DNA from 2 places in the Streptococcus sp. V913 genome. Region 2 is predicted to be linked to the other one. Evidence: predicted binding sites of a transcription regulator. Region 2 holds the regulator's gene; the other holds the start of a gene.
The links. Region 2 encodes Rex, which represses fermentation and respiration genes when NADH is low (regulators of the CRP and FNR family bind a similar motif). Its sites were predicted from a motif close to TTGTGAANTANTTCACAA; they were not measured.
Positions count from the first base shown of each region.

Region 1: adhE (bifunctional acetaldehyde-CoA/alcohol dehydrogenase) is a predicted target of Rex. The motif match lies at 7,360-7,377, and genes of this name have one in related genera.

Region 1 is NZ_JBTHHX010000006.1:1,742-17,104, forward strand. Features, by position in the region: gene rpmG (50S ribosomal protein L33) at 1-70, opposite strand, end outside; gene pbp2a (penicillin-binding protein PBP2A) at 123-2,318, opposite strand; gene ACXYSL_RS08955 (RluA family pseudouridine synthase) at 2,405-3,280, shown strand; gene gap (type I glyceraldehyde-3-phosphate dehydrogenase) at 3,351-4,358, opposite strand; gene adhE (bifunctional acetaldehyde-CoA/alcohol dehydrogenase) at 4,675-7,326, opposite strand; gene ACXYSL_RS08970 (hypothetical protein) at 7,622-8,035, opposite strand; gene ACXYSL_RS08975 (low molecular weight protein-tyrosine-phosphatase) at 8,022-8,465, opposite strand; gene yajC (preprotein translocase subunit YajC) at 8,513-8,833, opposite strand; gene tkt (transketolase) at 8,962-10,938, opposite strand; gene ACXYSL_RS08990 (HI_0552 family protein) at 11,056-11,679, opposite strand; gene jag (RNA-binding cell elongation regulator Jag/EloR) at 11,735-12,721, opposite strand; gene ACXYSL_RS09000 (membrane protein insertase YidC) at 12,736-13,563, opposite strand; gene rnpA (ribonuclease P protein component) at 13,538-13,909, opposite strand; gene ACXYSL_RS09010 (acetate kinase) at 14,060-15,250, opposite strand; gene ACXYSL_RS09015 (class I SAM-dependent methyltransferase) at 15,301-15,363, opposite strand, start outside.
Region 2 is NZ_JBTHHX010000001.1:145,378-160,740, reverse strand. Features, by position in the region: gene ACXYSL_RS00785 (N-acetyltransferase family protein) at 1-94, shown strand, start outside; gene pcrA (DNA helicase PcrA) at 183-2,474, shown strand; gene radC (RadC family protein) at 2,517-3,197, shown strand; gene ACXYSL_RS00770 (gamma-glutamyl-gamma-aminobutyrate hydrolase family protein) at 3,194-3,883, opposite strand; gene ACXYSL_RS00765 (redox-sensing transcriptional repressor Rex) at 3,899-4,540, opposite strand; gene ACXYSL_RS00760 (DUF4649 family protein) at 4,634-4,837, opposite strand; gene ACXYSL_RS00755 (DUF1831 domain-containing protein) at 4,844-5,191, opposite strand; gene ACXYSL_RS00750 (cysteine desulfurase family protein) at 5,196-6,311, opposite strand; gene ACXYSL_RS00745 (ribose-phosphate diphosphokinase) at 6,321-7,280, opposite strand; gene ACXYSL_RS00740 (CYTH domain-containing protein) at 7,392-7,961, opposite strand; gene ACXYSL_RS00735 (GTP pyrophosphokinase) at 8,091-8,762, shown strand; gene ACXYSL_RS00730 (NAD kinase) at 8,746-9,564, shown strand; gene ACXYSL_RS00725 (RluA family pseudouridine synthase) at 9,561-10,451, shown strand; gene pta (phosphate acetyltransferase) at 10,470-11,444, shown strand; gene mutY (A/G-specific adenine glycosylase) at 11,527-12,693, shown strand; gene yycF (response regulator YycF) at 12,763-13,470, shown strand; gene vicK (cell wall metabolism sensor histidine kinase VicK) at 13,463-14,812, shown strand; gene ACXYSL_RS00700 (MBL fold metallo-hydrolase) at 14,814-15,363, shown strand, end outside.

The sequences.
Region 1 (15,363 bases), on a different contig from region 2:
CACTAATTTTGATTGAATAATTTCTTGAACCACAAACTGCACAAGCTAGGCTTGCTTTTTTTAGTGCCATAACGCCTCCATCTTATCTATTATAACAAGAAACCTAGGCTTTGACAAGCCTCTTAACGAAATAGATTAAGGATTGAGTCCCATATTGTCTGGGCTTTTTCTTTTATTTTAGCTTCTGAAATCGCACGTCCTGCTTCATCTACAAGATTTTGTGCACGACTACGAATATCTCCTATCGGATCCTCAGACTGGTTTGTCTCATTTTCAACAACCTGCTTTTTCGTATTTTCTGGTTCAATACCATTTTGTTTATAAGCATTCTCAACTGTAAAGGTGCTACCTGGAGTGTATGGCAAAATGGTATTAGCCATACTTCTAAAGACATGGGCTGCTCCATTTGAGGTCGAACCTGCTAGATAATGGTTCTCATCCGTCGTCGGGAAGCCGAGCCAGTGGGTGATTACCACATCTGGAGTATAACCAATCACCCATTGGTCACTAGTATATACTGAATTAAAAGCAGCCTCAGTAGTACCTGTCTTTCCAGCCATAACATAATCTGTTGGCGATGAACTAATTCCTGTACCATTGGTAAATGTCCCTAGCATCATGCTGGTCATTTTATCGGCTACCGACTTATCAATCACTCGTTTTTGGGAATTTTTATAACTCTTGATGACCTGACCACTGGCATTTTCAATACGAGTGATAAAATGCGCTTCAGGCATCAGACCTTCATTAGCAAAGGTTGCATAGGCCTGTGCCATCTGGAGGGGATTCGTCTCTACACCTCCACCGAGAGCGACTCCAAGAACTCGATCAACATTTTCCATATTCAGGCCAAATCTCTCCCCAGCGTCAAAAGCTTTGTCAATACCTAATGCATTTACAGTCGCAACTGCCGGTAAATTGAGTGATTCCGCCAAAGCCTGATACATAGGTACTTCAGGAGAAGTCTTAATCCCTGCATAATTGTCCACTTGATAACTATCGTACTGCATCGTATGATTATCCAATTGCTTGTTTAAGGCCCATCCTGCTTCTACCGCAGGCGTATAAACCACTAAAGGTTTGATAGTTGAGCCTGGGCTACGCTTAGACTGAGTGGCATAGTTGAAATTGCGGAAGCCTGGTTTGTCATCGCCAGCTACGCTACCAACAACGCTACGCACCCCACCTGTTTTAGGCTCTAAAGCAACACTACCTGATTCAGCATGTGTTCCGTCTTCTGCCTTTGGAAATAGTGAGGTATTTTCGTAAACAACCTGCATGTTGGCTTGGTAGTTTTGGTCAAGTTCTGTATAGATTCGATAGCCGTTGTTGACAATTTCCTCTTCTGTGAGATTGTACTTGGAAACTGCTTCGTTGACAACTGCATCAAAATAGGACGGGTAACGATAATCCGAAATCTTCCCTTCATACTTATCTTGCAGTTGAGAAGCCATATCTGCTCCAGCTGCTTCGGTCTCTTGATTTTTATCAATATAACCCGCTACAACCATATTTTGCAAAACAGTATCCCTACGGTTGGTTGAAGTCTCAACAGAATTTAATGGATTATACAATTCTGGCCCCTTGAGCATCCCTGCTAGAGTTGCCGCCTGATCAAGCGTTAGTTGTGAAGCCGATACACCGAAATATTTCTTACTTGCATCTTCAACCCCCCATACCCCATTTCCGAAGTAGGCGTTATTGAGGTACATAGCAAGGATTTGCTCCTTACTGTATTTCTTGGTCAACTCTAGGGCAAGGAAAAACTCCTTGGCCTTCCGTTCAACGGTCTGGTCCTGAGACAGATAAGCATTTTTTGCCAACTGTTGGGTGATGGTGGACCCCCCTCCAGAACGACCCGCTGTAAGGATGGCTAGAAAGAAACGACCGTAGTTTATCCCATCATTTTTATAGAAGGAACGATCCTCTGTCGCGACGACAGCATTTTGCAAGTCTTTACTGATGTCTGTCAGTTCAACATAGGTTCCCTTTTGACCGGACAGGGCCCCCGCCTCTTTTTCTTCGCGGTCAAAAATCAGAGTTCGCGTTTTCAAGGCATTTTGCAAATCATTGACATTGGTAGACTTGGCTATCGCAAATAGGTAGGTTCCCACAAGCAAGCCAGCGCTTAACCCTAAAATGATGACAATCTTCGTCAGATGATAACGACGCCAAAATTTCCGAATTGGGCCAACTTGGGACAATTTTTTTCTATCGCTCCGAGAACGACGCATGCTAGTCGAATCAGATCCCGCCGATTCATTCGTTTCTTTTTTAAAGAGAGAAAGAAACTTCTCAAATAATTTATCTAATTTCATGCGTTTATTTTATCATCTTCACCATGGGAACTCAAGAATTTAGCTACTCCCTATCCAAATAGGGCTTTTTTTGTTACAATATCTGTATGCAATTCACATTTACATTACCCGAATCCCTGCCTCAAATGACGGTCAAACAATTTCTAGAGGAACAACTACTCATTCCTAGAAAAATCCGTCATTTTTTGAGAACCAAGAAGAACATCTTAATTAATCACGAAGAAGTTCACTGGAACGAGATGGTGAAGCCAGGGGACATTTGCCAGTTGACTTTTGACGAGGAAGATTATCCCCCAAAAGAAATCCTTTGGGGCAATCCAAACCTCGTTCAAGAGGTTTATCAAGACCAACATCTCATTATCGTCAACAAGCCAGAGGGAATGAAAACTCACGGAAATCAACCTGGTGAAATTGCCCTTCTCAACCATGTCTCTGCCTACGTTGGCCAAACCTGCTATGTCGTTCATCGCCTGGATATGGAAACAAGCGGGCTAGTGCTTTTTGCTAAAAATCCTTTTATCTTACCCATCCTCAATCGTTTGTTGGAGAAAAAGGACATTGCTCGCGAGTACTGGGCACTCGTAGAGGGGCAAGTAGGGAGTAAAGAACTTGTCTTTCGAGATAAAATTGGTCGTGATCGACACGATCGTAGAAAAAGAATAGTTGATGCAAAAAATGGACAATATGCTGAAACACATATCAGTCGATTAAAGCAATTTCCAAATAAGACTTCTCTAGTTCGTTGCAAACTAAAGACCGGTCGAACGCATCAAATCCGTGTTCACCTCTCTCATCACAAGCATCCTATCCTGGGCGATCCTCTCTATAACTCTAGATCAAAAACGAGCCGGCTTATGCTTCATGCCTTTCGCCTTTCTTTTACCCATCCACTCACCTTAGAAAAATTGAGTTTCACTGTTCTATCGGATACTTTTGAAAAAGAATTAAAAAAGAATGGATGACACTATCATTTATTCTTATATATACAAAAAAGCAAGGCCAGAAAGCCTTGCTTTTTTATCGACTCAAGAATTATTTAGCGATTTTTGCAAAGTATTCAAGAGTACGAACAAGTTGTGAAGTGTAAGACATTTCGTTGTCATACCATGAAACAACTTTAACCAATTGTTTACCGTCAACGTCAAGAACTTTAGTTTGAGTTGCGTCAAACAATGAACCGAATGACATACCTAGGATATCAGAAGATACGATTGGATCTTCAGTGTATCCATATGATTCGTTAGAAGCTGCTTTCATAGCTGCATTTACTTCATCAACAGTAACGTTCTTGTCAAGAACTGCTACCAATTCAGTTACTGAACCAGCTGGAACAGGAACACGTTGAGCAGCTCCATCCAATTTACCGTTCAATTCAGGAATAACCAAACCGATTGCTTTAGCAGCACCAGTTGAGTTAGGAACGATGTTAACTGCAGCAGCACGAGCACGGCGAAGGTCACCTTTACGGTGTGGTCCGTCAAGAATCATTTGGTCACCAGTGTAAGCGTGGATAGTAGTCATCAAACCTTCAACGATACCGAAGTTGTCATGAAGAGCTTTAGCCATTGGAGCCAAACAGTTTGTAGTACATGAAGCACCTGAGATAACTGTTTCAGTACCATCAAGTGTATCGTGGTTAGTGTTGAATACGATTGTTTTAACATCGCTTCCACCAGGAGCAGTGATAACAACTTTCTTAGCACCACCTTTAAGGTGTTTTTCAGCCGCTGCTTTAGTAGCAAAGAAACCAGTTGCTTCAAGAACGATTTCTACACCATCGTTAGCCCAGTCGATTTGCTCTGGATCACGTTCAGCAGAAACTTTAACGAATTTACCGTTAACTTCGAATCCACCTTCTTTAACTTCTACAGTACCGTCGAAACGACCTTGAGTTGTGTCGTATTTCAACAAGTGTGCAAGCATCACTGGATCTGTAAGGTCGTTGATACGAGTAACTTCAACACCTTCTACATTTTGGATACGGCGGAAAGCAAGACGACCGATACGTCCGAAACCGTTAATACCAACTTTAACTACCATTAGTGATTTCCTCCTTATGAAAATCATGAAAATTTTATTGTGAAAAGAGTAACTTGAATCACTACAAATCACCTTTCAACAAACCTATTATATAACTATTTGAGTTGAATTGCAAGTACGGGCGTTGATTTTCTCTCTTGCTTTTCTACTTTTCCACTCTTTTTCATTCACTTATTCTTTAATTTTTAAATATATCCCTACAATCTTTTATAATGTTCGTATATTATCTCCAGTTCCACACTCAACCTTAATTCCAGGTCTATCTGAGTTCACAAAAAAGAGACAGGATTTCTCCTGCCTCTAGGCTGATAAACGATTATTTACGACGTCCTGGTCGTTCTGCATAGCCATAGTAAGCATCTGCCATGATTTCTTCCATGTCAGCTACCATTGGCAAGCGTGGGTTAGCAGGTGAACATTGATCTTCGTAAGCAAGTAAGGCAATCTCATGCAAGCTGTCTTTCCAAGTTTTTTCATCGATACCAAAGCCTTTGAAGTTCATTGTGATTCCAACTGCTTCACCAAGATCGTAAACTGCTTTGGCATAAGCTTCAACCGCTTCTTCTGGTGTTGAGCAAGGAAGACCTAGCATACGAGCGATATCTTGGAATTTTTCATCAGCTTTCCAGTAATTGTACTTAGGCCATGTTGTAGTTTTAGATGGACGAGTTCCATTATAACGGATAACATAAGGAAGTAAAATAGCATTTGTACGTCCGTGAATGGTGTGGTGAACAGCACCAATCTTATGCGCCATTGAGTGACTCATTCCAAGGAAGGCATTTGCAAAGGCCATACCAGCCATTGTAGAGGCATTATGCATCTTTTCACGGGCTTCTGGGTCAACTGTTTTTACAGATTTTTCCAAGTATTTGAAGACTAACTTGATGGTTTGAAGAGCAATACCATCTGTATAGTCATTGGCAAAGTTAGAAGTATAAGCTTCAGTTGCGTGTGTCAAGACATCCATACCTGTGTCAGCAGCAATAAATGCTGGAACAGATTCTACTAAAGCAGGGTCAACAATTGCAATGGTTGGTGTCAAAGCGTAGTCAGTGATTGGGTATTTCCGGTTGTTTGCCTTGTCAGAGATAACTGCAAACGGTGTTACTTCTGAACCTGTACCAGATGTTGTTGGAATACCGATATATTGTGCTTTCTTACCAAGTGATGGGAATTTGAAGGCACGTTTGCGGATATCCATGAATTTTTGAACGAGGTCACCGAAGTCAACGTCTGGCTGTTCATAGAACATCCACATACCTTTAGCTGCATCCATTGGTGAACCACCACCAAGGGCAATGATAGTGTCTGGTTCAAACGAACGCATTACTTCAACACCACGACGAACTGTTGTGATATCTGGATCTGGTTCAACATCTGAGAAGACTTGAATCGTGACTTTGTTTTTACGAAGATTCAATTGGTCAATCACACGTTGTACAAAACCGAGTTTTTCAATTGATTTATCGGTAACAATCATGACACGTTCGATACCTTCGCAAGTTTGAAGGTATTGGATTGAGTTACGTTCGAAGTAGATTTTTGAAGGAACTTTAAACCATTGCATATTATTTCTACGTTTTCCTACTTTCTTGATGTTTAGAAGGTTGATCGCACTTACGTTATCACCGACTGAGTTGCGTCCATATGAACCACATCCAAGTGTCAATGATGGAATGAAGGCATTGTATACGTCACCGATACCACCGAAAGTAGATGGAGAGTTCCAGATAATACGCATTGCTTTGATTTCTGTACCAAAGCGTTTAGCAAGAGCTTCGTCTTTTGTATGGATGGCTGCTGAGTGACCAAGTCCGTTAAACTCAACCATTTGACGAGCTTTTTTAAAACCGTCTTCTGTATCTTCAGCTTTTAGGACAGCGATAACTGGTGACAATTTTTCACGAGTCAATGGTTCTTTTGGTCCTACTTCTGCACATTCTGCAGCCAAGATGTTTGTTCCTTCTGGAACACTAAATCCTGCTTGTTCAGCAATCCATGATGCTGGTTTACCAACGATGTTTGCGTTTAGTTTAGCACCTGCGCAGTTCTTGCTGTTAGCTTTTGCACCAAAACAGAATTCTTCCAAAAGCGCTTTTTCTTTCTTGTTTACAAAGTAAGTATGGTATGATTTGAATTCTTCTACAAATTCGTCATACACTTCTTTATCAATGATAACCGCTTGTTCTGATGCACAGACCATCCCATTATCAAATGATTTAGACATAACGATGTCATGAGCAGCTTGACGAAGGTCAGCAGATTTTTCTACATAGGCAGGAACGTTTCCGGCACCTACCCCAAGAGCTGGTTTTCCACATGAGTATGCAGCTTTAACCATAGCATTCCCACCAGTTGCGAGGATAGTCGCAACACCTTCGTGGTTCATAAGTGCCCCAGTTGCTTCCATAGATGGCTCTGTAATCCATTGAACACAGTTTTCAGGTGCACCGGCTGCGATGGCTGCATCACGAACGATTTGTGCAGCATGAGCAGAAGATTCTTGAGCTGATGGGTGGAAGGCGAAAACGATTGGGTTACGTGTCTTCAAAGCAATCAATGATTTGAAAATCGCTGTTGAAGTTGGGTTTGTTGTTGGAGTGATACCACAAATAACTCCGACTGGCTCCGCAATCTTCGTCAAACCTGTAATTGGATCATCTTCGATAACTCCAGCTGTTTTAACTCCACGCATATTGTTCACTACGTGTTCACAGGCAAATAGATTTTTTGTCGCCTTATCTTCAAATACACCACGACCAGTTTCTTCAACTGCGTGTTGTGCAAGGATACCGTGCGCATCAAGTGCTGCAACAGACGCTTTTGCTACGATGTAGTCAACTTGCTCTTGGTTCAACTTACGCATTTCATCAAGCGCAACCAAGGCATTTTTCACGAGACCGTCGACATGCTTTTCAGCAGCAAGTTGTTTTTCCTCTGGTGTTACTGTTTTTTTATCAGCCATATTATCCTCCATAGCCTTTAAGGATGTTATCCTTTGTTAATTTTTTCACAAGTTTATTATAACTCTTTTTTTATGCTTTGTAAACAGTTTCATAAGCATTTCACAAAGAAATTTTCTGATATTGTGATTTTTTTCTCAATATAGCTATGCAATAGAGTTTTGGCCGGATGATTGTGAAATTATGGAGAAAATTTTTTTATTTCACAAAGTTTTTCTAGTTGATAGATAGTTATCGAGTCCAAACAAAGAAAGCGCTTTCTTGATGGTTTTAAAAAATAGTCTCCTAACTTGGAGACTACTGTTTTTGCTGAAAAACGCCTTGTTTAAAGGTTCCTTCATAAACGACTTCTTGCTCTGTAGTCAACGTCCCTTGACCTTCAGCCTGACCATTTACAAAATCACCTTCGTATTTCCAGCCATCTTTTGATTGGAAAGTCCCTTTTCCATTAAAGGCTCCATTATTGAAAGCACCTGTATATTGGTCTCCATTTTCAAAGGTCAGGGTTCCTTGACCATTCATTTTCCCTCGTACCAAGGTGCCATCATAAACAAGCGCACCATTATCAAGTGTCAGGACACCCTTTTTGGGTGTGTTTAGTAGAAAAACTGACACGGCACAGATAGCGATTAGAAGAACTGTTGCAATCTCTATACGCGGGCGAGTTAGATATACTCGATATTTTTCAAAGATTTCTTTAAGCTTTTCCATTGTCACTCTCATTTTCTAATCGATCTAGCCAGTGTTGACATCCACTTGTGATACGAGTATAGGTTTCCTCAAAATCTCCTGTATACCAAGGATCTGGGACACTTTCAGATGCAAAAGAGTAGATCTTGTACTGTAGTTCTTGAGGGCACATTTGACGCAGATCTGAAACGTTTGAAGCATCCATACCGATAATGTAATCAAACGATTCAAAGTCTTCTCTGCCGATCTGAAGCGATGTTTTGTCTTTGTCATACGGGATCTGATATTGCTGGAAAATTCCTTGCGTTCCCTTATGAATCGGATTGCCATGTTCCCATGATGACGTTGCCCGACTCTCGACGTGGTAATCGCTCGTCATGGACTTCATCACAAACTCTGCCATGGGGCTACGACAGATATTTCCTAGGCAAACAAATACTATTTTTTTCATCCCTTTTCCTCTCATCTCATAGAAAAACGGGAGTGACAGATCCCGTTTTATTCTTCGATTGCTCCGCCTTCGTCAACAACTGTTCCTTCTGGTGTCACAGCTTCTTTGAGTGGCAAAACGGTCTTAATTGCAGCCAATTCAAAGGTCAAATAGACCCCATCTACATCCAGTACGATTGTACCTTTCTCAGTATCTACTTCATCCACTGTTCCGTAAAGCCCACCAATTGTAATGACTTCATAGCCTTTTTGAAGCTTGTTCAAGCTTTCCATACGCTTTTGTGCTTGTTTCTTTTGAGAACGTTGCATAAAGAACATCAAGGCAAACATACCTACAAGCATGATCAAAAATGTTAAATTTGGACTAATATTTTCCATAGTATTTTCTCCTTTGTATTTTACATAGGACTACTATATCAAATTTCAGCTACTTTTACAAGGTTGTACCTTGTTTTTATGGTTATAAAAAATCAGAGTTTTCACTCTGATTTTTGTGATTATTTCAAGTTTTGAACGACTTTGACTAGATTTTCAACTGTAAATCCATACTCCGCCAATACTTTTGGTGCTGGGGCAGATGCTCCAAAGGTATCAATACCGAGAACGGCACCATCAAGACCAACATATTTGTACCAGTTTTGAGTTGCACCCATTTCGACTGCAACACGACGGCGAACTGCATTTGGAAGGATTTCTTCCTTGTATGCTGCATCTTGTGCGTCAAAGACATCTGTTGATGGCATGCTAACTACACGGACTTTTGCCCCTTGGCTAGCCAATTCTTTGGCAGCTGCGACCGCCAAATTCACCTCTGAACCTGTTGCAATCAAGATCGTATCAAAGTCTGCTGCATTTTCATAGACAACATAGGCACCTTTCGCAACTTTATCAAAGTCTGTTCCCTCTTCTACAGTCAAGTTTTGACGTGTCAAGACAAGGGCAGTTGGTGTTTTTTCGCTTGTCACGGCAAGGTACCAAGCTGCTTGAGTTTCACGAGCATCTGCTGGGCGGAAAACATTCAGATTTGGCATAGCACGAAGACCTGCTAGGTGTTCAACTGGTTCGTGAGTTGGACCATCTTCACCAACTGCGATTGAATCGTGGGTAAAGACATAAGTCACAGGAAGTCCTTGCAAGGCTGACAAGCGGACAGCCGCTTTCACATAGTCAGAGAAGACGAAGAAAGTACCTCCGTACACACGAAGTCCACCGTGAAGGGCCATCCCGTTCAAGATCGTTCCCATTGCAAATTCACGAACACCAAACTGAATGTTGCGGTTCAAGCGATTAGCATCATCTTGAAGTCCATCCGTTTTGATGTAAGTCATGTTTGAGTGAGCGAGGTCAGCTGATCCACCTAGGAAGGTTGGCAACTTGGCAGCTACAACGTTCAAAGCATCTTGACTTGAGTTGCGAGTTGCTTGAGAAAATCCATTTTCTATGGCTGGGAAGTCTGCTGGAGTCACCTCAACTGGGTCACGTCCGTCGATGATGGCCTCTACTTCTGCAGCCAGTTCTGGATGAGCCTCTTTATAGTCAGCAACTAATTTAGTCCAAGCTTGATAAGCTGATGCGCCACGGTCTGCAACATTTTCCTTGAAATCAGCATATACTTCAGATGGGATTTCAAATGGTTCATAGTCCCAACCGAGGGCTTGGCGAGTAGCCGCAGTTTCATCTGCTCCAAGAGGAGCACCGTGTACCGCATTAGTTCCTTGTTTGTTTGGAGAACCGTATCCAATCACAGTCTTCACTTCAATCAAAGATGGCTTGCCTGAAGCTTTAGCTGTTTCGATAGCAGCATGGATTGCTTCCAAGTCTGTTCCATCTTCAACCAAGGCTGTATGCCAGCCGTAGGCATTGTAGCGATCACGAACACTTTCAGTGAAAGAATCCTTTGTCTCACCATCCAAGTTGATGTCATTTGAATCATAAAGAACCACCAACTTGTCAAGTTTTTGCAAGCCTGCGTATGAAGCCGCCTCACTTGAGACACCTTCCATCAAATCTCCGTCTCCACAGATAACGTAAGTATAGTGGTCAAAGAGATGGTAGCCTTCACGATTGTATTTTGCTGCTAGGAAACGTTCTGCTTGGGCAAAACCTGTGGCAGTCGAAATCCCTTGTCCTAGAGGACCAGTTGTAGCGTCAACCCCTGCAGTATGTCCAAATTCTGGGTGACCTGGTGTTTTAGAACCCCATTGGCGGAAGTTCTTGACTTCATCCATGCTAACATCTTCAAAACCAGAGAGGTGAAGAAGGGCATAAAGAAGCATTGAGCCGTGTCCTGCTGAAAGAATAAAGCGATCGCGGTTGATCCAGTTTGGTTGAGCTGGATTGATACGAAGTTGCTTTGTAAAGAGGCTATATGCCATAGGAGCAGCCCCCATAACCACCCCTGGGTGACCTGAGTTTGCTTTGTTGATGGCGTCAATACCTAGAAAACGAATTGCATTAACAGATAGATTTGACATAGAATTTCCTTTCTCTTTGAGGTGATTAATAAATCACACATCCTATTTTACTATTATATGAAAAAATGCATAGAATAGCAATAAAACAATTTGCGTTCATCTAACACATTTGATTTTCTATTCCCTCGTCACTTCATAGTACGGAAGCAAGCGCGTATAAGCGTCTTCTAGCTTCTCCAATATCGCTTCTACTGACTGATTTGCAATGAGGGAAACATCTGACTTAACCAACACTTTACGGACTTCCTGACTTCTCACCTTCTCGCGTAAAGTACGACGATTCTCCTCAGTAGCCTCCACCTTATGACTTTCCCCATTTGAATAGACTAGATAATAAATTCCTTCTACCACTGGAAGTTCTAAGACCTTGGCTTGCTTGTCTAAGGTCTGTTCGTCTTTCTTGCGCTCGATGAAACTGACTTCCAAAGAAATCCCAAAGTCAGCAGGTGTTCCATACAAACGAAGAGCCATCATAGGTTCTGTCACTTGTCCGTCTCTCTGAAGATAGGCCCAGAAATGTGGCCGCAAGCGTTGCGCTTGGTTCATCCACTGACTAGTCTGTTGCAATTGCCATTCTGGATGACTAGCTTGAAAGGTTTTGGCCAGTTCTGTAAAAGACTTCCGAGCCTCTTGGCCTTTTTGCCGCAAGTCCAACATCTTTTCTCTTTCATCGCCAGCTTTATCAGGATTACGGTACTGGACTCCTGCAAATGATAGGTATTCTCTAACTGCTTTCAGCATATCTGAATCTTTCCTTTCCTAGCAAAAAATCAGGATGAACCTGATTTTGCTTTGCTTATTCTGCATCTACGACAACATAGCGATTTGGCTCGTCACCTTCAGAGTAACTCGTCACGCCATCCATGCGTGAAATAATGCGATGGATAATCTTGCGTTCGCTATTTGACATTGGATCTGTTTGTTGGCTACGTCCTTCTTCTAAAACGCGAGTCGCCAATTTTTGAGCGTAGGTTTGCAAGACTTCTGCACGGTGTTCAACGTAATCATTGACATTGATTGTGATGTAGAACGTTCTCGAATAGCGATTGTAAAGGTAATTTTGCGCCAATAGTTGGAGAGCTTTCAAGACTTTTCCGTGATAGCCGATAATCCGGCCTGGTTCATTGGTGTCAATTTGAAGATTGATGGTGCGGCGATTGTAGTCGCTTGAAATCGTCCCTTCAACATCCATATCGTCTACAATGGTTTGAACGTAGCTAGCTACTTCAGTTGCCACTTGTTCGATATCATAACTTGGCTCTACTTTTAAGCCCAAGTCTTCCAACGATTGGCTTGCTGCTTCCTGCGTTTCAGTTTCTTTTTCCGGAGCAGATTCCACTTCCTCAATAACATCTTCTGCTTGAAGTTCATTTAAAATTGAAATATGACCTGTTTCTTCCAAAATCGTGCTGGCATGCTTTTCATTTTTCAGGATTTCAGCCTTGACCTCTTCAGAGACACCTTGACCCTCTTCTTCAATCTTCTTGATGGCTTCCACTACATGCCCCAAATCAACAGTTGCTTCGCTGACGGTCTTCACTGGTTCATTCTTTTCATTGACTTCTTTTGGAACCCCTTTAATAGCTTGCTGATTGGCTTTGATCACTGTCGTTTCACTAATCGCTTCGATATCAACTTGGGCTGGCTTCTTACCAAACAAGCCTAAGAACCCTTTTTTCTCTTTTGAAACAACCTTGATGTGGGCCTTCATTCTTGGAATGTCTAATTCTTTCAACCCTTTTTGGATTGCTTCTTCAACCGTTGAACCTGTAAATAATACCATTACCAGATTCCTCCTTATTTTTTCTTTTTCTGTGCTTTTTTCAAGGCTTTTCTCTTCTTACCTTCTAAATCTTTTTCTGCTTGTGCCACTGCTTCTCTTTCAGCAATAATCTTGAAAGGATTGTTCAAGAAATAGGTTTGCAGAACTTGGTAAGCATTGGATACAGCCCAGTACAAGGCAACTCCACTAGGCGCAGAGATGGCAAAGATAAAAATCAGTACCGGCATACCATACATCATCCCTGTCGTAGCTCCACTTTTTTCAGATAAAGCTTTATTCGATAACCAGCTACTCAAGAAGGTAAAGACTGCTGCCAAAATCGGAAGGACAAAACTTGTATCTACTCCTCCCAAATTAATCCATAAAAAGTGACCTGTTTTCAAAAAGTCTACTCGACTCAAGGCTTGAAAGAGCGCCAAGAGAACCGGCATTTGTATTAAAATTGGCCAGAGAGAGGATGAATGCTTGATCCCTAACTCTTTATAAACCTTGCGCATCTCCTGGTCTAGCTTGGTTCTACTTTCCATATCACGACCCGGATATTGTTCTCGCAAAGCCTTGATGCGTGGTTGTGCCTCTTGCATTTTTCTAGAGGCAACCATCTGTGTCTGAAAGACCGGCAATAAAATCGTCCGAATCAAGATTGTGAAGAGGATAATCCCCACTCCGATACTAATGTCAAAGGACAAAAATCGAATAGTTTCAGCAAAAAAATAGACGAATTTACTCCAAAAATCTGTCGAATCCGCTGTTATATCGCTAGCTGTACTATTTGTTGCACAGGCCGTCATGATAAACAAGGACAAGCCCAACAAACTAGTCAACTGTAGTTTCTTTTTCACTCCCATTTCCTTCCTGATAAATCTTTGATAACTTTAATACGTGGAGTAGATTTTTCTCCATCTCTGCATATTCCAAGGTTTCTACCCCTTTTCGGGCAATCACGATAAAATCGACATGCTCTACCAAACTCCCTTTTACACTTTGTAGAATGTGTCGGATTCGTCTCTTAATTTGATTTCTGGTAACTGCATTCCCCAGCTTTTTGCTGACGGACAGCCCTACTCGAAAATGGTTTTGCTGGTTTTCCAATTGGTAGACAACAAATTTTCGATTGGCAAAACTCGTTCCGTCCTTGAAAATCGCCTTAAAATCTTTCTCTCTTTTTACACGAAAGTTTTTCTTCAAAACTCAACTCCATCTATTAAATTACTACTATTATACCATATTTTTCCAAAAAGCCAATAACAGCAAGGTTTTAGACATTTTCTACATAAAAAAAGCTGGAAAATCTCTTTCCCAACTTCTTTTCACAATCAAATTTTACGTGTATTTTACTTAATTTTTCAAGCGTTCCACATCACGCGCAATCACTAATTCTTCATCAGTTGGGATAACCAAGACACGGATCTTCGCTGCCTCTGTTGAGATGTCTCCTGTCACGCCAAAGACGTTTTTTTCTGGGTCAACATCACAGCCAAACCAAGAGATCCCTGAAATCACATCATGACGGAAATTTGCTGCATTTTCACCGACACCTGCTGTGAAGATGATTGCATCTGCTCCATTTAGGACTGCAAGGTATTGACCGATGTGTTTTTGGATACGGTCAACATAGATTTCATAAGCTAATTTCGCATCGTGGTTACCTTCTGCTACAGCTGCTTCGATATCACGCATATCACTTGACTTGCCTGAAACGCCCATGAGTCCTGATTCACGATTGAGAATGCGACTGATATCTTCTGGCGTATTGAAGTCTTCTGTATATTGCATTAGATAAGGAATGATAGCTGGGTCAATATCTCCTGTACGAGTTCCCATCATCACTCCGCCAAGTGGTGTGAAGCCCATAGAAGTATCAACCGAACGACCGCCCTTAACTGCCGTAATCGAAACACCATTACCGATGTGGCAGGTAATCAATTTCAAGTCTTCTAGAGGGCGTCCCAAAAGTTTTGCCGCCTCTCCAGCTACAAACTGATGACTTGTCCCGTGGGCTCCGTATTTGCGAACCTTGTTCTCAGTGTAATACTTAATTGGTAGAGGATAGCGGTAAGCCTTCTCTGGCATGGTTGTGTGGAATGAGGTATCAAATACTACAACACTGGTAATATCTGGAAGCAATTCCTTGAAGGCACGAACACCTGCTGCATTAGCTGGATTGTGGAGAGGAGCCAACAAACTCAACTCTTCAACTTTTTCTAAAACATCTCCCTCAACGACTGTTGACTCTTTGAAATATTCTCCACCTGCAACAACACGGTGCCCAACACCTGTAATCTCATCATAAGATTTGATGATATCGAAACGAATCAAATCATCCAATAAAATTTTAACGGCTTGTGTGTGATCTTCAATATCAAGAATTTGTTTTTCAGAACGGTCGTCAAATTTTACAGTTGAGATCGAATCCTTCAAGCCGATACGTTCAATCAAGCCCTTAGCCAAAACTTTCTCTTCAGGCATTTGGTATAGTTGCCATTTCAAACTCGAACTTCCAGCATTGATTGCAATTGTTTTTGTCATAAGATGATACCTCTTTTTAAGCGTTTTCATCTATTATAACAAAATCTCTTTTATATTTCAGTACCTTTGCTCCAATTTTGAAAATTTTCTTTAAAGGTAAACAAAACTGACGG
Region 2 (15,363 bases):
TCATTTCCCTAAGATAGGCTATAAGTTTGGAAAATGGCATGATATCGTTTGGATGCAAAAGTCATTGACTCCTCCTGATGATATGAGAGAATAGAATTCAACTCACAACCAATCTAGGTAAAGATATTTTCCCTGTTTTCTGATATAATAGAAACATTGACTTCAAGAGTAAGGAAGAGAAAATGAACGCATTATTGAATGGAATGAATGACAGTCAGGCTGAGGCGGTAAAAACGACAGAAGGTCCATTATTGATCATGGCGGGGGCTGGTTCTGGGAAGACCCGGGTTTTGACCCACCGTATCGCTTATTTGATTGATGAAAAGCTGGTCAATCCTTGGAATATCTTGGCCATTACCTTTACCAATAAGGCTGCGCGTGAGATGAAGGAGCGTGCATATAGCCTCAATCCAGCAACTCAAGACTGTCTGATTGCGACCTTCCACTCTATGTGTGTTCGTATTCTGCGTCGCGATGCGGATCATATCGGATACAATCGTAATTTCACCATTGTAGACCCTGGTGAACAACGTACCCTTATGAAACGAATCCTAAAGCAATTAAACTTGGATCCGAAGAAATGGAATGAACGGACAATCTTGGGAAGTATTTCCAATGCTAAGAATGACCTGATTGATGATGTGGCTTATGCTGCCCAAGCTGGAGATATGTACACGCAAATCGTGGCTCAGTGTTACACAGCCTATCAAAAAGAACTTCGTCAGTCTGAGTCTGTTGACTTTGATGATTTGATTATGTTGACCCTGCGTCTCTTTGATCAAAATCCTGATGTCTTGACCTACTACCAGCAGAAGTTCCAATACATCCACGTGGATGAATACCAAGATACCAACCATGCCCAGTACCAACTGGTCAAACTCTTAGCTTCACGCTTTAAAAACATCTGCGTGGTCGGTGATGCGGACCAGTCTATCTACGGTTGGCGTGGGGCTGATATGCAGAATATCTTGGATTTCGAGAAAGATTATCCTAACGCCAAGGTCGTTTTGTTAGAGGAGAATTATCGTTCAACTAAAACCATTCTTCAAGCAGCAAACGACGTCATCAAAAACAATAAAAACCGCCGTCCTAAGAATCTCTGGACCCAGAATGCTGATGGGGAGCAGATTATTTACTATCGTGCCAATGACGAACAAGATGAGGCTGTTTTTGTAGCCAAAACCATCGATGAACTCGGTCGCAGTCAAAACTTCCTGCACAAGGATTTTGCAGTTCTTTATCGTACTAATGCGCAGTCTCGTACTATTGAGGAGGCCTTGCTCAAGTCAAACATCCCTTATACTATGGTTGGTGGGACCAAGTTCTACAGCCGTAAGGAAATCCGTGATATTATCGCCTACCTCAACCTCATTGCTAATTTGAGTGACAATATCAGTTTTGAGCGCATTATCAACGAGCCGAAACGTGGAATCGGACCAGGAACTGTTGAAAAAATTCGTGATTTTGCGAATATGCAAGACATATCTATGCTAGATGCTTCAGCTAATATCATGTTATCAGGTGTCAAAGGCAAGGCAGCCCAGTCTATCTGGGAGTTCGCCAATATGATTTTGGATTTGCGGGAGCAACTGGACCAATTAACCATCACCGAGCTGGTTGAGGCTGTTCTAGAAAAAACAGGTTATGTAGATATTCTCAATGCTCAAGCGACCTTAGAGAGCAAGGCTCGAGTTGAAAACATCGAGGAATTTCTTTCTGTTACCAAGAACTTTGATGACAATCCTGATAGTCGGGAAGAAGAAACAGGTTTGGATAAACTCAGTCGTTTCTTGAATGACTTGGCTTTGATTGCAGATACGGATACAGGCAGTCAGGAGACATCAGAAGTGACCTTGATGACCTTGCACGCAGCTAAGGGACTTGAGTTTCCGGTTGTCTTTATCATCGGGATGGAGGAAAATGTCTTTCCCCTTAGCCGTGCAGCTGAAGATCCAGATGAGCTAGAAGAGGAACGCCGTTTGGCCTATGTCGGTATCACACGAGCAGAAAAGATCCTCTATCTGACCAATGCCAACTCTCGCCTGCTTTTCGGTCGTACCAATTATAACCGTCCAACACGTTTCATCAATGAAATCAGTTCAGACTTGCTTGAGTATCAAGGCTTGGCTCGTCCGGCAAATACTAGTTTCAAGGCATCTTATAGCAGTGGTGGCGTGGCCTTCGGTCAAGGTATGAGCCTAGCCCAGGCCCTTCAAGAACGAAAACGCAATGCTGCACCAAGCTCTATCCAGTCAAGTGGTCTTCCATTTGGACAGTTTGCAGGAGGAAATAAAAAAGATTCAAGCGATACAAACTGGTCTATTGGAGATATAGCATTTCACAAGAAATGGGGAGAGGGAACAGTCCTTGAAGTGTCGGGTAGTGGCGCTACTCAGGAACTGAAAATTAATTTCCCAGAAGTGGGTCTGAAAAAACTTCTAGCCAGCGTAGCCCCAATTGAGAAAAAAATCTAATTTTTCATCCTTCTCACGAATAATAAAGTGAGGAGGATTTTTATGTACAGTATTTCATTCCAAGAAGATTCACTCTTGCCTAGAGAAAGACTAGTTAAAGAAGGAGTAGAGGCTCTGAGCAATCAAGAATTACTAGCTATTCTGCTCAGAACTGGAACTCGTCAGGCAAATGTCTTTGAAATTGCCCAAAAAGTCTTGAATAGTCTTAACAGTCTAACTGATTTGAAAAAAATGACCCTGCAGGAATTGCAGAGTTTGTCTGGTATTGGACGGATTAAGGCCATTGAATTACAAGCGGTGATTGAACTGGGACATCGCATTCACAAACATGAAACCCTTGAGATGGAAAGTATTCTCAGCAGTCAAAAGCTAGCCAAGAAAATGCAACAGGAACTTGGCGACAAAAAACAAGAGCACCTAGTGGCGCTCTATCTCAATACTCAAAATCAAATCATCCATCAGCAAACTATTTTTATCGGATCTGCGACACGCAGCATCGCTGAACCACGGGAAATTCTTCACTATGCCCTCAAGCATATGGCTACCTCCGTGATTCTCGTTCACAATCATCCATCTGGTGCCGTATCTCCTAGTCGAAATGACGACCATGTCACTAAGCTAGTCAAGGAAGCTTGCGAACTGATGGGAATTGTTTTCTTGGACCATTTGATTGTTTCTCACTCTGATTACTTTAGTTACCGTGAAAAGACGGATTTGATTTAGAGTTCGTTAACAACATAGTCAAACAATGTTTTATCTTTGGGGCGATTTTCAAATAGAAATTCTGGATGCCATTGGACACCAAGGTAAGGAAAGCCGTCCGTAGTTGTCACAGCCTCAATGATTCCATCTTTAGGATCATGTGCTACAACCTTAAGATTAGGAGCTAGATCTTTAATACTCTGGTGGTGGAAGGAGTTGATATGAGAGATTTCTCCATAGATTTCTCGGAGAATGGTATCAGGTTCCGTTACGAGGCGTTGAGTCGTGTATTCGGCTGAACAGTCCTGCCAATGATCCTCGATATCTTGGTGAAGCGTACCTCCCATAGCGACATTGAAAAGCTGAGTACCACGGCAAACAGAGAAAATTGGTTTCTTCTGTTTAATCGCTTCTATGATAAGGGCTAATTCAAATTGGTCTCTTTGAAGATGGTAGTCATCGCTGTCAATGGTTTTAGGCTCACCATAGTATTTTGGATCAACATTTTGCCCACCCGTTAGGATGAGCTTATCAATGATACTGATGTAATGGGTAGCCATTTCTTGATCACCAATCGGTAGGATGATTGGAATTCCGCCAGCGTCCTTGATTCCTTCAACAAAGCCCTTTGCTGCATAGCTCATCATGATGTCATCATCTGGATGAGCTTTTTCATTTCCTGTAATCCCAATAACTGGTTTTTTCATAAATGCTTTCGCTTTCTAATCCTCTTTACGCATAAAATAGAGGAGGGTTTGGAGTTCGCTTGTCAAATCGACATACTGAACGACCACATCTTTTGGAAGGTGGAGGTGAACAGGGGAAAAACTGAGAATACCTTTTATACCTGCATCGACCAAAAGATTAGCAACTTCTTGTGATTTAACACTTGGAACAGTTAGGATAGCAGTTTTAACATCTGCTTCTTTGATTTTTTCTTTAATTTGAGAGATACCATAGATTGGAATTCCATCAGGTGTCTGGGTCCCGACTTCTGGATGGTTATCTAGGTCAAATGCCATGATGATTTTCATCTTGTTACGCTCATGGAAGCGATAGTGGAGAAGGGCATGCCCCATATTTCCAATCCCAACCAGCATAACATTCGTAATTGAGTTATCATTTAGGAGATCAGCAAAAAAAGTCATCAGTTTTTTAACATCATAACCAAAACCACGACGACCTAGTTCGCCAAAATAGGAAAAATCACGACGAACAGTCGCAGAATCGATACCGATAGCCTCTGCAATTTGCTTAGAGTTGGCACGTTCGATTTTTTCTGCATGAAATCTCTTGAAAATTCGATAGTAGAGAGAGAGTCTTTTTGCTGTTGCTTTTGGAATAGCAGACTGTTTATCTTTCACAAAACCACAACCTTTCTATTCTTCTATTTTATAGAAACATTGTGAAAAAATCAACAAAAACAAGAAAAAACTAAGAAAATCTTAGTTTTAGTCTTAAAAATTAGCTTGTGATAGAAAACGGTAGAGATCTCCGACCAATCCTTGATAGATAACTTTATCATCAAAGGTTAATGAGGTAACTAGGAATGTATCTGGAAGAGTTACACAACCTGATAGAGATAACATAAGCTCTTCGTAATCCTTATATTCAAGTGTACGTTCTACGTGATAGTTATCTTGATAGGTAAGTCGATACATAGCCATTTATCTTTCTTCTTTTGTGAAGATTCCGCGTTCTACAAGGCTGTCCATGAGGAAGTAGAATTTCTCCTGATGAATGTGGTGGTCTTCTGATTTAAAGATATTCACCAAGCGAAGGCCAGATTTGTCAGTGATGTTGAGTTTAGCACCTGTAAGGTCTTTGTTGATGATGATCTTTAGCTTGAATCCTTCACCGCTGTTAGGTACTTTCTCAAGCAGACGAGTTAGTTCGAAGTTTCCAACTTTTGTTTCAAAGAAAGTATTATCTTTCAGTGTGAACTTTTTGACAGTAGGGTTAAGTGTGTAGTTGTAGCGGCAGTTTTGTAGTTTAATGGTTTTTTCGAATGCCATTAGATTAATCTCCAATAATATTTTTTAAGGTTTGTGCGAGTTGTTTCAGTTCTTCCTCGGTATTAAGAGGAGAGAGACTGATACGGACAGATTCTTTCAATCGATGTGAATCTGGTCCATAAAATGCTTCAAGCACATGACTGGTTTGCACAATACCAGCAGTACAAGCTGAACCGGTAGAAATTGAAATTCCTTCAAGATCTAACCGTAGTAAGAGCAAATCATTTTTTTGACCAGGAAAGCCAATATTGACAACATAAGGAAGCTGGTGTTGGCTTTCGTTGAGATAGTATTCTAGATCTGCAATTTCTTCTAAAAAAGCAGATTTGAGTGCGCTTAGTTTTTGGTAATGCTCAGCTTGGTCATTTAAATCCTCTTTGAGAGCAGCGACCATGCCTACAATGGCAGCGAGGTTTTCTGTTCCAGCACGTTTCTTTTGTTCTTGGTCCCCACCATGAAGGTAGGAATCAAAGTCCGCGGAAGAAGCATAAAGAAAGCCAACTCCTTTTGGTCCATGGAATTTGTGGGCAGAAGCGCTGAGGAAATCAATTCCTAACTTCTCTGGATGGATAGGAATTTTCCCGATAGCTTGAACAGCATCTACATGATAAGCAGCAGGATGCTCTTTTAAAACACGTCCTATCTCAGCGATAGGTAAGAGGCTACCGGTTTCATTATTAGCGTACATGGTGGAAACGAGAATGGTATCGTCACGTAAGGCTTCTTGAATTTGCTGGGCAGTAATTTCTTGATTTACTGGTTGGATGATGGTCGCTTCAAAACCAAAATGTTGAACCAGATAATCGATAGTTTCAAGCACAGAATGGTGTTCAATAGCTGTCGTGATGATATGTTTTCCACGATTTTGATGACGGAGACAATAGCCAATAATGGCTGTATTGTTACTTTCTGTACCGCCAGACGTAAAAAAGATATGTTGAGGTTTGGTTCCTAGTAAGTGAGCTAAGTCTTGACGAGCCTCTCGCAAGAGTTTGCCAGCCTGCCGACCATGGCCATGAATACTAGAAGGATTACCATGAGTTTCTTGCATGACCTTGGTCATTTCAGAAATAGCTACTGCTGACATAGGAGTCGTAGCAGCATTGTCCAAATAAATCAAAGAATCACCTTATTTCTTTTTGTTGTAAGCAAAGAGTGGGCTGACTGGTTTTCTTTCGTGAATGCGGACGATAGCATCACCAATTAATTCGCTAGCAGTAATGTAACATACATTTTCTGGAGTTCTTTCTTTGGTTGCTACAGAGTCCGTTACAAGGATTTCTTTAATGTTAGTTGCGTCTAGAAGGTCTGCTGCACCTTCAACAAATAAACCGTGACTAGATACCGCATAGATTTCAGTTGCCCCTTCGCGTTCAACGATTTTTGCTGCTTCAGAGAAAGTACGACCAGTATTTAGGATGTCGTCAATCAAGATAGCTTTCTTGCCTTCAACATCCCCAATGATATAGCCTTCGTTACGATCAGAATCGTCTTGGGCGTAGTCAATGATAGCGATAGGGGCATCAAGGTATTCAGCCAAACTACGAGCACGTTTAACACCAGAGTTCTTTGGACTAACAACAACAACATCGGATCCAAGAAGTCCTTTATCACAGTAGTGCTTAGCAAATAGAGGAACAGTATAAAGATTGTCTACAGGAATGTCAAAGAAACCTTGAACCTGAACAGCGTGGAGGTCAAGCGTTAGAACACGGCTTACACCGGCCTTGACAAGCATATTGGCAACCAATTTTGCAGTGAGGGGCTCGCGAGAAGAAGCGATTCGATCCTGACGCGCATAACCAAAGTAAGGAAGGACAACGTTGATACTATGAGCACTTGCACGAACACAAGCATCAACCATGATTAATAATTCCATCAAGTGGTTGCTAACGGGGTAGCTGGTTGACTGGATGATGTAAACATCGTAACCACGGACACTTTCTTCGATGTTGACCTGGATTTCACCATCAGAAAATTGACGAGAGGATAATTTTCCGAGAGGTACACCAACTGTATCCGCAATCTTTTGAGCGATTTCTGGGTTAGAGTTTAGGGTGAAAAGTTTCATGTTGTTTCTATCTGACATTATAGACCGTCCTCTGTAAACTTTGTGAATCTTCTTTGAGAAAGTTCTGTTTTTCAAAGCAAGATTCTTTTATTTTTATCTTTTCTATTCTACCAAAAAAAGGAGATTATTTCAGCATTTTTTCATGCTTTTAATAAAACGAATTAATTTTGAAGGAGCTTTTTGGTAAGTGATACCATTTTCTGAAAGAAATTGCTGAAAATTTCGTTTTCCTTCCTCGTGATCAGTGACTTCAAGCTCGAGTTCATAGTCCGTTTGGTCAAAGTAGTGACTTTCATCTAACGCCATTAAGCCAATTTCTGTTTTCGTTTCATAACGAAGAGTCGAAAGGCAGCCTAAAACAAGCCAGTCATGACTTTCAATACCAATCTTAGCGAGCTTTTCTAGAACGAGCCCTTGAGGTAGTTTTTGTTTTTCTAGGTACGATTCAGCTTCTGGAAGAGTTAGTTTCTGGTTGTATTCCATATTTCCTACAGTTTGAGGCACTTTCAAGGTCAATTCCGCCCAATCTGCAAAAGTGCGAATGCGCATGGCAACCTTCTTTTCACGCAATTGAAAATCAGGTGTGTCAATGTAGTAGTTTTTTTGATGAACAGGTGCTATATGGGCAAATTGTTTTTTTAAATGATCGTAATCCTCTTTTTTCAGTAGTGTTTTCAGTTCAATTTCTAAATGTTTCATTTTTCTAACCTTTTCTTTATCTTTGAAAGCGGATTTATGGTATAATGTACAATGTATTTATTGTATAAGATTGTAGTGAAAAAATCAAAGATTTTCGATAGAGCAATCAAACATTACAAGGGAGAAAGTATGACCATAGAATGGGAAGAATTTTTAGATCCTTACATTCAGGCTGTAGGTGAGTTGAAGATTAAACTTCGTGGGATTCGCAAACAGTATCGTAAGCAAAACAAGCATTCTCCGATTGAGTTTGTAACGGGTCGTGTCAAACCGATTGAAAGTATTAAAGAAAAGATGGCTCGTCGAGGTATTACTTATGCAACTCTGGAAAATGACTTGCAAGATATCGCAGGGCTACGTGTTATGGTTCAGTTTGTTGATGACGTGGAAGAAGTTGTTGCAATACTACGTAAACGTCAGGATATGAGAGTCGTTCAGGAACGGGATTATATCACCCATCGTAAGGCTTCAGGTTATCGTTCTTATCACGTTGTTGTCGAATATACCGTTGACACGATAAATGGGGCTAAGACCATCCTCGCCGAGATTCAAATACGGACTTTGGCTATGAACTTTTGGGCTACTATTGAGCATTCGCTCAATTATAAGTACCAGGGAGATTTTCCAGAGGATATAAAAGAAAGACTGGAAATCACTGCCAAAATTGCTTATCAACTGGATGAAGAAATGGGTAAGATTCGAGATGACATCCAGGAAGCGCAGGCTCTCTTTGATCCATTGAGCAGAAAATTAAATGACGGTGTAGGAAATAGTGACGATACAGATGAAGAATACAGGTAAACGAGTTGACCTCATAGCAAATAGAAAGCCGCAGAGTCAGAAGGTTTTGCATGAACTGAGGGAAAAACTAAAGAAACAACATTTTATACTGAACGATACCAATCCCGACATCGTCATTTCGATTGGTGGAGATGGGATGCTTTTGTCTGCTTTTCACAAGTATGAGAATCAGTTAGACAAGGTTCGATTTGTAGGTGTTCATACAGGGCATTTGGGATTTTACACAGATTATCGTGATTTTGAGTTGGATCAGTTGGTGACTAATCTTCTGCTAGACACTGGTGCCAAAGTTTCCTATCCAGTTTTGAATGTCAAGGTAACGCTTGAAAATGGAGAAGTGAAAATCTTCCGCGCTTTAAATGAAGCGAGCATCCGTCGATCAGATCGCACCATGGTTGCGGATATCATCATTAACCATGTTCCGTTCGAGAGATTTCGTGGAGATGGAGTGACTGTTTCAACGCCGACGGGAAGTACTGCCTACAACAAGTCCTTGGGTGGAGCTGTCTTGCATCCTACCATTGAAGCCTTGCAGTTGACGGAGATAGCGAGTCTTAACAACCGAGTCTATCGCACTCTGGGATCATCAATCATTATTCCCAAAAAAGATAAGATTGGACTCTTACCGACTCGTAATGACTATCACACGATATCAGTCGATAACAGCGTCTATTCTTTCCGTAACATCGAACGGATTGAGTACCAAATTGATCATCATAAGATTCATTTCGTAGCGACGCCAAGTCACACTAGTTTCTGGAATCGCGTCAAAGATGCCTTCATCGGCGAGGTGGACGAATGAGGTTTGAATTTATCGCAGATGAACATGTCAAAGTCAAAACCTTTCTTAAGAAACACGAGATTTCTAAAGGACTTTTGGCTAAGATAAAGTTTCGAGGTGGGGCTATCCTAGTCAATGATCAACCTCAGAATGCGACTTATCTCTTAGATATTGGTGACAGGGTTACCATTGACATTCCAGCAGAGGAAGGCTTTGAAACCCTTGAAGCAATCAACCGTCCCCTAGATATCTTGTATGAGGATGACCACTTTCTGGTTTTGAATAAACCTTATGGAGTAGCTTCCATTCCTAGTGTCAATCATTCCAATACCATTGCCAATTTTATCAAGGGCTACTATGTCAAGAGGGAATATGAAAACCAGCAGGTTCACATCGTGACTAGGCTTGATAGAGATACATCTGGTTTGATGCTCTTTGCCAAGCACGGCTATGCTCATGCACGTTTAGACAAGCAACTGCAACGAAAGTCAATCGAAAAACGATATTTTGCCTTGGTTAAGGGCGATGGGTTTTTGGAACCAGAAGGGGAGATTATCGCCCCGATTGCGCGTGATGTGGACTCCATTATCACGAGACGGGTCGCCAAAGATGGGAAATACGCCCATACATCTTACAAAGTTGTAGCGTCTTATGGAGATATTCACTTGATCGATATTCGATTGCATACTGGGCGAACCCATCAGATTCGAGTTCATTTTTCACATATTGGTTTTCCTTTACTTGGAGATGACCTCTATGGTGGAAGTTTAGAGCATGGTATAGAGCGTCAAGCGCTACATTGCCATTTCTTATCTTTTTATCATCCTTTTCTTGAAGAACAGTTGGAAATATCATCTCCACTGCCAGATGATTTTAAGAATTTAATAACTAAGTTATCAATTAATTAATATTAAAGGAGAAAACTCATGGAAGTTTTTGAAAGTCTAAAAACCAACCTAGTTGGTAAAAATGTACGCATCGTTCTCCCTGAAGGGAAAGAACCTCGTATCCTCCAAGCTACAAAACGTTTGGTGAAAGAAACAGATGTTATCCCAGTATTGCTTGGTAAACCTGAAAAAATCAAAATCTACCTTGAAATCGAAGGGATCACTGAAGGTTACGAAGTCATTGACCCTGACCACTACGCTAAATTTGACGAAATGGTCGCTGCGCTCGTTGAACGTCGTAACGGTAAGATATCAGAAGAAGAAGCTGGTAGACTCTTGCGTGAAGACGTTAACTACTTTGGTGTAATGCTAGTATATATGGGCTTGGTTGACGGTATGGTTTCAGGTGCACTTCACTCAACTGCTGCAACAGTTCGTCCAGCCCTTCAAATCATTAAAACTCGTCCTAATGTTACTCGTACTTCAGGTGCCTTCTTGATGACTCGTGGTTCAGAACGTTATCTTTTCGGAGACTGTGCGATCAACATTAATCCTGATGCAGATGCCTTAGCTGAAATTGCTATTAATTCAGCAATCACTGCAAAAATGTTTGGTATTGAACCCAAAATTGCTATGTTGAGCTATTCAAGTAAAGGTTCTGGTTTTGGTGAGAACGTTGATAAGGTAGTAGCAGCTACACAACGTGCGCACGAACTACGTCCAGACCTTGAAATCGATGGGGAATTGCAATTTGACGCTGCCTTCCACCCTGAAACGGCAGCTTTGAAAGCTCCAGGAAGTAAAGTAGCTGGACAAGCAACTGTATTCATCTTCCCAAGTATAGAAGCTGGAAATATCGGTTACAAGATTGCAGAACGTCTCGGTGGTTTCTCGGCTGTAGGTCCTGTTTTACAAGGTTTGAATAAGCCAGTTAATGACCTTTCACGTGGATGCAGCTCAGATGACGTATACAATCTTACACTAATTACTGCAGCTCAAGCAGTTCATCAATAATATATAATCCTCTTTCCCTTGGGAAGAGGATTTTTAGCGCTAAGACAAAGACAGTTAGGAGCTTCTATGTTATACTAGATATATGTTAGATTTGAAAGAATACGGTGTTGATATGTGGTCAGAGGAGAAGATTTTCTCTTTCCGCGAGAAACTCCTCAACTGGTACGATGAAAACAAACGGGATTTACCATGGCGTAGAAGTAAAAATCCTTATTATATCTGGGTTTCTGAAATTATGCTTCAGCAAACTAGAGTAGACACGGTCATTCCCTACTATGAACGATTCTTGGACTGGTTTCCAACTGTTGAAAGTCTGGCGAATGCCCCTGAAGAGCGTCTGCTGAAGGCTTGGGAGGGTTTGGGCTATTATTCTCGAGTACGCAATATGCAGACTGCGGCTCAGCAGATTATGGCTGACTTTGGTGGTCAATTCCCAAACACCCATGAAGGAATTTCTGGCCTGAAAGGGATTGGCCCATACACTGCGGGAGCAATTTCCAGTATCGCTTTTAACTTGCCTGAGCCAGCGGTTGATGGCAATGTCATGCGAGTTTTAGCGCGCTTATTTGAGGTTAATTATGATATCGGAGTTCCCAGCAATCGAAAGATTTTCCAAGCCATGATGGAAATCTTGATTGACCCGAGACGACCAGGAGACTTTAACCAAGCTCTGATGGATTTAGGGTCCGACATAGAGGTCCCAGTTAATCCTAGACCAGAAGAAAGCCCTGTTAAGGATTTTAGCGCAGCGTATCAAAATGGGACCATGGATGTATATCCGATTAAAGAACCCAAGAAAAAGCCTCTCCCAATCTATCTCAAGGCTTTGGTTGTGCGCAATGACCGTGGTCAATATCTTCTTGAGAAAAATGAAAGTGAGAAACTGCTAGCCGGTTTTTGGCATTTCCCGCTGATTGAAGTTGAGGATTTCTACAGCGATGATAATCAACTAGATCTCTTTTCACAAGTCAAAGAGGAAAGCAGAGCTTTTGGACCAAGCCCTCAAGAAAACTTTGAGCAGGATTATGATTTAGAAGTGAATTGGTCCCAGCAAGTATTTGACCAGGTCAAGCATGTATTTAGTCATCGGAAATGGCATATTCAAATCCTAGCAGGTCAAGTGACAGATTCGAAACAGTTTTCTGACAGAGAAGTTCGTTGGGTTTCTCCTCAGGAGTTTTCTGATTATCCACTTGCTAAACCTCAACAAAAAATTTGGCAGGCTTATGAAAACAACTCCCGAAGATGAAAGCTTACAGTAGCCATTTGTGCCTTCTTTGTATTTTTTTGTTATAATAGATAGAGAAAAGGTGATAAAATGAAAAAAATATTAATTGTAGATGATGAGAAACCAATCTCGGATATTATTAAGTTTAATATGACCAAGGAAGGTTACGAAGTTGTAACCGCATTTAATGGTCGTGAAGCAATTGAGCTATTTGAAGCAGAGCAACCAGATATTATTATTCTAGACTTGATGCTTCCGGAAATTGATGGTTTAGAAGTAGCCAAAGCCATTCGTAAGACCAGTAGTGTTCCTATCATTATGCTCTCAGCTAAGGATAGTGAGTTTGACAAAGTTATTGGTTTGGAGTTAGGTGCAGATGATTATGTCACAAAGCCCTTCTCAAACCGTGAGTTGCAAGCCCGTGTGAAAGCTTTACTTCGTCGTACAGATCTTGCTTCAGTAGATAGCCAAGAGTCTGATGAGAAGAAGACGCAGCCTTTACAAATTGGTGATTTGGAAATCGTTCCAGATGCTTACGTGGCTAAGAAATATGGTGAGGAATTAGATTTGACCCACCGTGAGTTTGAACTCTTATATCACTTGGCATCTCATATTGGTCAAGTGATTACGCGTGAACACTTGCTTGAGACTGTATGGGGTTATGACTATTTTGGTGATGTTCGTACAGTGGACGTGACTATCCGACGTTTGCGTGAAAAAATTGAAGACACACCAAGCCGTCCAGAATATATCCTCACACGTCGTGGTGTTGGCTACTATATGAAAAATAATGATTGAAGATATTAGACAAACTATTCTGACCAGTGATTTTATCTTTATCCTGATTTTACTTGGCTTTATCCTGGTGGTGACCTTGCTCTTACTGGAAAATCGTCGGGATAATATCCGTCTGAAGGAGATAAATCAAAAGGTTAAGGACTTGATTGCAGGTGATTATTCTCAAGTTTTGGACTTGCAAGGAAGTACAGAAATCACCAATATCACCAATAATCTAAACGATTTGTCAGAAGTTATTCGTTTGACCCAAGAAAATCTGGAACAAGAGAGTAAACGATTGAACAGTATTCTTTCTTATATGACTGATGGCGTCCTTGCGACTAATCGCCGTGGCCAGATTACCATGATCAACGATATGGCAAAGAAACAGCTCGGTGTGCAGAAAGAAGATGTTCTTAATAAAAGCATCCTCGAATTGCTTAAGATAGAAGATGAGTATGAGCTGCGTGACCTGATTACACAGATTCCAGAGTTGACGATTGACTCCCAGGATGTAAATGGGGAATACCTGAGCCTTCGTGTACGTTTTGCTCTGGTTCGTCGTGAGTCAGGTTTCATCTCTGGTTTGGTTGCCGTTTTACATGATACGACCGAGCAGGAGAAGGAAGAGCGTGAGCGAAGACTCTTTGTTTCGAATGTCAGTCATGAGTTGCGTACTCCTTTGACCAGTGTTAAATCTTATCTCGAAGCCTTGGATGAGGGAGCTCTGTATGATCCTGTCGCCCCTGATTTTATTAAGGTCTCACTCGATGAAACCAACCGTATGATGCGTATGGTGACAGATCTCTTGCATCTATCTCGTATTGACAATGCGACTACTAAACTGGATATAGAGTTGATTAACTTTACAGCCTTTATCACCTTCATCCTCAACCGTTTTGATAAGATGAGAAATCAGGATGAAGAGAAAAAATATGAGCTAGTGAGAGATTATCCAATAACTTCAGTTTGGATTGAGATTGATACGGATAAGATGACCCAGGTGATTGATAATATTCTTAACAATGCCATCAAGTATTCACCAGATGGTGGGAAGATTACGGTTAGCATGAAAACCACGGATGACCAGATGATTTTATCAATTTCTGACCAGGGTCTTGGGATTCCAAAACAAGATTTGCCTAGGATTTTTGACCGCTTTTACCGTGTGGATCGCGCAAGAAGTCGTGCTCAAGGTGGGACTGGTCTAGGTCTGGCTATCGCGAAAGAAATCATCAAACAACACAATGGTTTTATTTGGGCAAAAAGCGAATACGGTAAGGGCTCAACATTTACCATAGTGCTCCCTTATGATAAGGATGCCGTAAAAGAAGAAATATGGGAGGACGAAATAGAAGACTAGAATGAGTGAAAAAGGCTTTAAATACAGTATTTTAGCATCAGGTTCCAGTGGAAATTCCTTTTATCTGGAAACCCAAAAAAAGAAAATTTTAGTGGATGCAGGCTTGTCGGGTAAGAAAATTACCAGTCTCTTGAGTGAAATCAATCGTAAGCCTGAAGATTTGGATGCTATTTTGATTACGCATGAACATTCAGATCATATTCATGGAGTTGGTGTATTGGCTCGCAAATATGGTATGGACCTTTACGCCAATGAAAAAACCTGGCAGGCTATGGAAAATAGCAAGTACCTCGGTAAGGTGGATTCATCGCAGAAGCATATTTTTGAAATGGGTAAAACCAAAACCTTTGGCGATATTGATATTGAGAGTTTTGGGGTTAGCCATGATGCGGCAGCACCCCAGTTTTACCGCTTTATGAAAGATGACAAGAGCTTTGTCATGCTGACCGATACAGGTTATGTCAGTGACCGTATGGCAGGAATTGTCGAAAATGCAGACGGTTATCTCATCGAGTCCAACCACGACGTAGAAATCTTGCGAGCAGGATCTT